Regions from separate parts of the Peribacillus frigoritolerans genome, predicted to be linked through region 2. Evidence: predicted binding sites of a transcription regulator. Region 2 holds the regulator's gene; the other holds the start of a gene.
What was found. The regulator Rex, encoded in region 2, represses fermentation and respiration genes when NADH is low (regulators of the CRP and FNR family bind a similar motif). The targets are predictions, from matches to a motif close to TTGTGAAATATTTCACAA.
Positions count from the first base shown of each region.

Region 1: the regulator Rex is predicted to act here: its motif matches at 1,918-1,935, upstream of qoxA (cytochrome aa3 quinol oxidase subunit II).

Region 1 is NZ_CP158190.1:553,605-558,042, forward strand. Features, by position in the region: gene ABOA58_RS02705 (S1C family serine protease) at 1-540, shown strand, start outside; gene ABOA58_RS02710 (hypothetical protein) at 797-1,111, shown strand; gene qoxA (cytochrome aa3 quinol oxidase subunit II) at 2,055-2,984, shown strand; gene qoxB (cytochrome aa3 quinol oxidase subunit I) at 3,058-4,438, shown strand, end outside.
Region 2 is NZ_CP158190.1:325,264-329,701, forward strand. Features, by position in the region: gene ABOA58_RS01675 (ABC transporter ATP-binding protein) at 1-660, opposite strand, end outside; gene moaC (cyclic pyranopterin monophosphate synthase MoaC) at 793-1,299, shown strand; gene ABOA58_RS01685 (redox-sensing transcriptional repressor Rex) at 1,333-1,992, shown strand; gene ABOA58_RS01690 (YdiK family protein) at 2,022-2,234, opposite strand; gene ABOA58_RS01695 (CPBP family intramembrane glutamic endopeptidase) at 2,231-2,956, opposite strand; gene groES (co-chaperone GroES) at 3,291-3,575, shown strand; gene groL (chaperonin GroEL) at 3,635-4,438, shown strand, end outside.

The sequences.
Region 1 (4,438 bases), 230 kb from region 2:
GGACGCTCCATTTCAGTCGATACCTCGGACGGGGAGTGGGAACTTGATGTCCTTCAAACAGATGCAGCGATCAATCCCGGCAATAGCGGGGGTGCATTGATCAACACCGCTGGGGAAGTGATCGGCATAAACAGTTTGAAGATTTCCGAAAACGGTGTGGAAGGCTTAGGGTTTGCCATACCAAGTAATGATGTGATTCCGATTGTTACGGAGCTGATTGAAAATGGAAAAATCACGCGCCCATATTTAGGAGTCAGCTTGGCCAGTATGGAAGAACTGCCGCAATATTACATTCAAAATGTTCCAGAAGCCGTAAAGTCCGGCGTAATGGTGACGAGTATAGAAGCGGGATCGGCTGCGGCGAATGGAGGGCTTAAGCAACAGGATATCATCGTTGAGATTGATGGAACGAAAATTGATACTGCTGCAGCATTAAGGAAATACTTATATTCAGATAAGAAAATCGGCGATAAAGTAAAGGTTAAAGTATATCGAGGCACTGAAGAGAAAACGGTAACGATCACCTTGCAAAAACCATAGAAAGAGGTAAGGCCCCTGATTATTCAACAGGGGTCTTTTATTGGAAGTTTTTTTATAGTATTCAAAAGGTTAATATCGGAAAAATAGATAGTGTATTTGCCCTGTTTTTGCAGTTTGTTCATATAGTCTTGAATACCTAAAAGTGAATGGTGGCGCCTTCTATTTGTCAAGGTTTTCATCGTGGATATGTTAAAAAATAGAAAAGATTTGACAAATTTGTGAAATGTCATAAAATAGAAAGAAAGGGGATGAAATTATGGAAGCTAATCAGAAGATGTTAGATGCAGTGAAATGGGTATCGGGCACAGGTTGTGTAATCGGAATTATTATTTTTGCTTTAAGTTTCTTTGTAAGCGATTACAATAAGGATTATATATTTACCGCTGTTGGAATCGCCATCACATTAAGCGCAGCTGCCATTTTTCTAGTTGGTATATTTTTTGTCCTGACAGAAGAAATGGTAATGAATACACATAAAGGCAAAAGAATTGAACCGGAAACGACTAAAATCATAAAAATGAAAACAAAGGCTAAAGCTCCAACAAACAGAAGTACAGAATTCAGTAACTAAAACGAGGAATATAGGGCAATATACTGTTTTTCTAAACAGAACTAGTTGTTCTTTTGCCTAACTTGCTGAATTTGAGTCAACTTGATCTCAATCAATGAATACGCTTTCATTTTATGCATATCAGAATCGAATTACCGATTTGTTACATTTTAAACTATATCCACGAGAAAAGGACACTTTTAAGAAGTCCTTTTTTCGTGGATTTTTTTCTATGTACTTTTAATTAAAAATTCAAAAGGGATACAGGTATCAATATGGGGTTATAGGGCAGTGGGTTTTGCTAAAGGGGATTTGATAGAACCACTTCTACCAAGCCTATTGCTAAACGGCTGTTTTAAAAATACTGACAGGCCATAAGGATTGCGAAAGAACCCAATTTCATTTCAAACTCGTCGTTTCCTTATATATATATAATATTGACCTGTGTTGGATCATAAGGATATTGAAGCATGGAGACAATATCGTGTCCAATGTGTCTACCATTTACCAACCTCCATGGCCGAGTGAAAAAAATCCGTTTTAAATCATGTTTTCTAACGATAAATACCTAATTGACAGGATAGGTAATATAATTCATAATCTTTAAGAGTTTTGAGGCAATATACACAGTGAATATAATGTGAAATTTTTATTTCATTATATTAGAGTAATATTAAATGGAAAGAGGATCGGTACTATCTGCAATCCTGTACTGATAAGTGAATTTTCAAAGGCAAGATATGAAACATTTATTATATTTCATTTGCTGAAGATTTTCGAACATTTCAGTTCATTTACCATCTTCTTACTGCTCTTTAATGAACTTTATGTGACAGATGTCACTTTGTATTGTCTTTTTTTAGACTTGGGATTAATATTGGTATGTCGGGGTTTGTGAACATGGTAACACTTTGTCCGAATAATTACCAATTGGAATTTTATTATGTAAGAAAGGGGTAGTACTATGAAAATAAAATGGGCTCTATTAACTATACTTTTTACTATTGCCACTGTGCTAACCGGTTGCGATAACCCATTAATGGTCTTGGACCCTAAAGGGCCGGTAGCTGCAACACAAGCAGATGTTATTATGATTTCGATATGGACAATGGCCTTTGTCGTCCTTGTCGTTATGGTACTGTATATCTTCATGATAATGAAATATCGTGCTTCCAAACAACGTGATGATTATGAACCGCCTCATATTGAAGGAAGTAAGGTTCTTGAAATAATTTGGGTTGCGATCCCAATTCTAATCGTCGCTTTCCTATCCGTTGTTACTGTTAAAACAACAAATGAAGTTGAGGCAACACCTAAAGGATACGGTGATCAGGAACCTTTAATTATTTATGCTTCATCTTCCAACTGGAAGTGGCATTTTAGTTATCCGGAAGAAGATATCGAAACAGTCAACTATCTGTTTTTACCTACTAACCGACCAATTGAATTTAAACTTTACTCATTCGGTCCAATCTCAAGTTTCTGGATTCCGCAACTTGGAGGACAAAAATACGCGATGTCGGACATGGTTAATACGTTGCACTTAGCAGCTGATGTACCAGGAGAGTATATGGGTCGAAATTCAAACTTCAGTGGTTCAGGTTTTGCTCAGCAAACGTTCAACGTTAATGTACTGTCTGCAGAAGAATACGATAAGTGGGTAGATGAAATTAAAGCTACTGCTAAACCGATTACTGAGGAAAAATTCAATGAATTATTAAAACCTGGTCATGTGGGACAATCCACTTACACTGGAACTCACTTAGAGTTTTCTCCAGCTCCTGAAGGGGAAAATGCTGGTCATGACCACGGATCTTCTGATAAGGAAGAAAATGATTCCAAGGATTCACACGAGGAACATTCAGAACACAGCAACATGAATCATGATCACTAAGAATTAATTTCGTTCGATAAAACAACTAGGTTTACAAGATAAGGAATATTTTCCTGAAAGGAGTCACAAAAGTATGGATTACTTTGATCGATTTGCCGTACCTCATCCAAGTCCTGCGATTTATGCATCCATGGTTGCCATTGGTTTAACCATGATTGCGGTTGTTGCCGGAATTACCTATTTTAAAAAATGGGGTTACTTATGGCGTGAGTGGTTAACAACGGTTGACCATAAACGTATTGGTATCATGTACATCTTGGCAGCACTGCTTATGCTTTTCCGTGGTGGCGTCGATGCTCTTATGATGCGTGCTCAAACGGCTATTCCAGATAACGGTCTTTTGGATGGACAGCATTATAATGAGGTATTTACAACACACGGGGTCGTCATGATCCTGTTCATGGCTATGCCATTTATCATTGGGTTAATGAACATTGTCACACCATTGCAAATTGGAGCGCGTGACGTAGCATTCCCACGTCTGAACGCAGTAAGCTTCTGGTTATTCTTCATGGGGGCAATGCTATTTAACATCTCTTTCGTAGTCGGTGGTTCTCCTGATGCAGGTTGGACATCTTACTTCCCGCTGGCAAGTAACGATTTCAGTGAATCAGTAGGTTCGAACTATTACGCGATTGCAATTCAAATAGCTGGTATCGGTACATTACTGACTGGTATCAACTTTATCGTAACAATCTTGAAAATGAGAGCACCTGGCATGAACTTAATGAAAATGCCAATGTTCACATGGTCTATCTTGATCACAAACTTCATTATCGTTTTCGCTTTCCCTGTATTGACAGTGGCACTTGCGTTGATGACAATGGATCGTCTATTCGGAACTCAATTCTTTACGATGGCCAATGGCGGTAGCGATATGCTTTGGGCGAACTTGTTCTGGGTTTGGGGACATCCTGAAGTTTATATAGTAATCCTTCCGGCTTTCGGTATTTACAGTGAAATCATTTCGACATTTGCACGTCGTAACCTGTACGGGTATAATTCGATGGTTATCTCCATGGTAGCTATTTCTACTCTATCTTTCATTGTATGGGCTCACCATTTCTATACAATGGGTCACGGTGCAATGGTTAATGGTATCTTCTCGATTACCACGATGGCAATTGCCGTCCCGACCGGTGTTAAGATTTTCAACTGGTTGTTCACACTTTGGAAAGGTAAAATCGTGTTTACCGTTCCTATGCTATACTCTTTAGCTTTCATTCCGATTTTCACGCTCGGTGGGGTAACAGGGGTTATGCTTGCAATGGCAAGTGCTGACTACCAATACCATAATACAATGTTCTTAGTAGCTCACTTCCACTACGTTTTAATCCCTGGTACTGTATTTGCCGTACTTGCTGGTTTTACGTACTGGTGGCCAAAAATGTTCGGTTTCATGTTGAGCGAAAAAATTGGGAAATGGTCGTTCTGGTTCATTACAATCGGCTTTA
Region 2 (4,438 bases):
GGAAACAATGAGCACAGCTCCCTGGTACCCTTGTAAATATTGTTCAAGCCAAGATAGGGTTTCGATATCCAAATGGTTCGTCGGCTCATCCAGAATCAATATATCCGGTTTCCTTAAAAGCAGCTTTCCTAAAGCAAGCCTTGTTTTTTGCCCGCCGCTTAAAGTGGAGATTGGGGTAGAATAGTCAAAGTCAGCAAACTGAAGCCCATGCAATACGGAACGGATATCTGCTTCATATTGATAACCGCCCTTCTCTTTGAATGCCACCATCAAAGTGTCGTATTCATTCAGCACTTTTTGGTAAATCGTTTCGTTTTCAAAGACGTCAGGTCTGGCCATATCAGCCTCAAGGCGACGCAGTTCCTTTTCCTGCTCTATAAGGTCCGTGAATACGGTCAGCATCTCATCCCAAATGGTCAGTTCGGATTCCAATCCCGTATCCTGGGCCATATAGCCGATTGTGACGCCTTTTGGTTTGATAATTTCACCGCCATCATGGGAAAGGTGCCCGGCTATGATTTTTAGCAGAGTGGATTTTCCGGCGCCATTTCGGCCGACAAGAGCAATTCGATCTTTATTTTGAACTTCGAGCTTCATATTTGATAAAATAAGTTCAGCTCCATAATATTTCGATAGTTGATTGATTTGTAATAAAATCATAGATTTCACCTCAATTGATTATAGTTAGTGTAACGTATTTTAGTTATTATCGGCAACAGCTTGGTTCCATGGTAAACAAAAGCTGTTACATAAAGTGGAATAATAGTGTATGATTTAGGAGGGGTTACTTAAATGGGAGACTTAACGCATTTTAATGAACAGGGCAGGGCCAAAATGGTCGATGTGAGTGCTAAGCCTGAAACAACCCGGACGGCAGTGGCTCAATCGAGCATTTTATTGAATGATGAAATATATGAATTGGTCACGAATCAGAAAATGAAAAAAGGTGATGTACTGGCTGTTGCACAGGTTGCAGGAATAATGGCCAGCAAAAATACATCCAATATCATTCCGATGTGCCATCCCATTGCTCTGCAAGGGGTCAATATAGCCTTTGAGTGGGAAAAAGAAGAACAAGGATACAGGCTTAGGATTGAAACGGAAGCTAAGACAAAAGGAAGTACAGGTGTGGAAATGGAAGCGTTAACAGCTGCATCCGTGACTGCCTTGACAGTTTATGACATGTGTAAGGCCATTGATAAGGGAATGGTGATCGGGCCTACATTCTTAGTGGAGAAAACAGGCGGAGTTTCCAGTAACGATTATAAAAGACAAGTAAAACAAACAGATAGAGATTAAGTTGAAAAGCATGTGTGAAGGCGGGGAAGAACAATGAACCATGACCCAAAGATACCGCAGGCAACAGCCAAAAGGTTGCCATTGTATTATCGATTTTTAAAGAACTTACATTCCTCAGGCAAACAAAGAGTTTCCTCTGCAGAGCTAAGCGAAGCTGTAAAAGTGGATTCTGCCACCATACGCCGTGATTTTTCCTACTTTGGCGCGCTTGGGAAAAAAGGCTACGGCTACAATGTCAATTATTTATTATCCTTCTTTAGAAAAACACTAGATCAAGATGAATTGACCAAAGTCGCTTTAATCGGGGTAGGAAATTTAGGAACCGCTTTTTTAAATTACAATTTCATGAAAAATAATAATACAAAAATTGAAATGGCTTTCGAAGTTTCTGAAGAAAAAGTCGGCAAGCGAATAGCTGATGTGCCCATCTATCATATGGATCAAATCGATACACTATTGCAGGAAAATAATATCACTGCGGCTATATTGACAGTGCCGGCACAGGTAGCCCAGACGATAACCGATCGTTTAGTCAAAGCTGATATAAAAGGAATATTGAATTTTACACCTGCAAGGCTGACCGTGCCTCCATCAATAAGGGTTCACCACATTGACCTGGCCGTGGAGCTTCAGTCGCTCATCTACTTCCTGAAACATTATCCTGTTGTGGAAGAAGCCGCTTTGGAGGAATGAAAAAAACGCTGCATCTTTGCAGCGTTTTTTTATTTTTTCTTATTTTTTTGTGCGGCTTTAATCTTAAAGTGCAGCATGATCATGCGTAAGCCCGATCCAAAGTCAAGAGTCGCAATAAGGACAAGTATGTAGGCGAAGAGCCCCCATCCAGAAGAATTGACGGTTTGAATCGCGATAGCGGTAAAAAGAGCTCCTAAGCCTGCATAGATGATGCCCATGAATAAGGGTGATTGACGTTTCATAATAAACCTCCGATGAAGGCCTGTGCAGTATCTATCATCTTCTCTATATCCTCCCGATATACCACTTGAAGGATGATAACAAGCGTGTTCATCGCAATATGAGCGCTCATTGATACGAGAATGCGGCCTGTTTTTGCATAAAGGAAAGCAAAAGTGAAGCCCATTGCCGTATATAAAAGAAGATGTTCAAATTCACCATGCGCCAAGCCGAAAATAACTGAGCTGATTAAAGCTGAAATAAAGAAGTTAAAGCGTTTATGAAGTGATCCGAAAATGATTTTCCGGAAAATTAATTCTTCCAATATAGGTCCAATTACTGAAGTGACGAAAATGACCATGGGGACTTTGTAAATGAGTGAAATGAGTTGCTGCGTATTTTCAGATTCAGACTCCACCCCAAGCATCTGTTCAATGCTGCCGGCAATGCTTTGCGCAAAAAGAGCCATGAACACTCCTGCAATTGCCCATAATATGGACATGGAAACGGAAGTTTGATTTCTCGTGTCCAACTTTTCCCTCATATCTTTTCTCATTAAAAAAAGAATCAAGAATAAAGCAGCGAGAAAACTGAAAACTATCCAGTATGCTGCAGATTTCACTTGGAGTTCATCAGCCGGCATTCCGGTATAAGACCCGATCAGCATGAAAATGGGTACCCCAACAATACTGGATAATTGCATGGCAATATAGGTGATGATGACGAACCAATATTCTTTTTTCAAAAATGAAAACTCCTTTTATAGTCACCCATTCCGCTCGGAACGTTCCTGATATGGGGACAAGCTATAAACGCATACTCCAAAATGGTATCAAAAATTGAGGCAGAACACCACTTAAAGGTACCCCTAACGAAACATTTAAATAACTTTGTTAAGGAAATCATTATGCTAAAGTAGTTTACCCGTAATTTATCAGAAATTAATAAAAAATTTTCAATAAGATACTTGCAAAAAAGGCTCGGTTTATTTAATATTATAAATGTGTTAGCACTCGATGATGAAGAGTGCTAATAATCATGTAACAAATTATCAAGAGAATATGAGGAGGTTGTTTCACTTGTTAAAACCATTAGGTGATCGCGTTATTATTGAACTAGTTCAAACTGAAGAAAAAACTGCAAGCGGTATTGTTCTTCCTGATACTGCTAAAGAAAAGCCGCAAGAAGGTAAGGTAGTAGCAGTTGGTACTGGCCGTGTCCTTGAAAATGGCGAACGTGTTGCTTTAGAGGTTGCCCAAGGCGATCTAATTATCTTCTCAAAATATGCAGGTACTGAAGTTAAATACGAAAACACTGAATACTTAATTTTACGTGAAAGCGACATTCTAGCTGTTATCGGCTAATTATACATCATACTTAACTGAACGAAAATTTTCTTAAAATTTTAGGGAGGTACTTATAAATGGCTAAAGAAATTAAATTTAGTGAAGAAGCTCGCCGCTCCATGCTTCGTGGTGTGGACGCACTTGCAGATGCAGTTAAAGTAACGCTTGGACCAAAAGGTCGTAACGTGGTTCTTGAGAAAAAATTCGGTTCACCGCTTATCACTAATGATGGTGTGACGATCGCTAAAGAAATCGAATTGGAAGATGCATTCGAAAACATGGGTGCGAAATTGGTTGCTGAAGTAGCAAGCAAAACAAACGACGTAGCTGGTGACGGTACAACGACTGCAACGGTTCTTGCACAAGCGATGATCCGTGAAGGTCTTAAAAACGTAACAGCTGGTGCTAACCCAATGGGTATCCGTAAAGGAATCGAGAAAGCGGTCAATACTGCAATCGCAGAATTGAAAGCCATTTCCCAACCTGTTGAAAACAAAGAGTCAATCGCACAAGTTGCTGCCATCTCTTCAGCTGATGAAGAAGTGGGCCAACTGATTGCGGAAGCAATGGAGCGCGTTGGTAACGACGGCGTCATCACAATCGAAGAGTCCAAAGGTTTCACAACTGAATTGGACGTAGTAGAAGGTATGCAGTTCGATCGCGGATATGCATCTCCATACATGGTTACTGATTCAGATAAAATGGAAGCTGTACTAGAAAATCCATATATCTTGATCACAGATAAAAAAATCACGAATATCCAAGAAATCCTTCCTGTACTTGAGCAAGTTGTACAACAAGGTAAACCGCTATTATTAATTGCTGAAGATGTAGAAGGCGAAGCGCTTGCAACTCTTGTTGTGAACAAACTTCGTGGAACA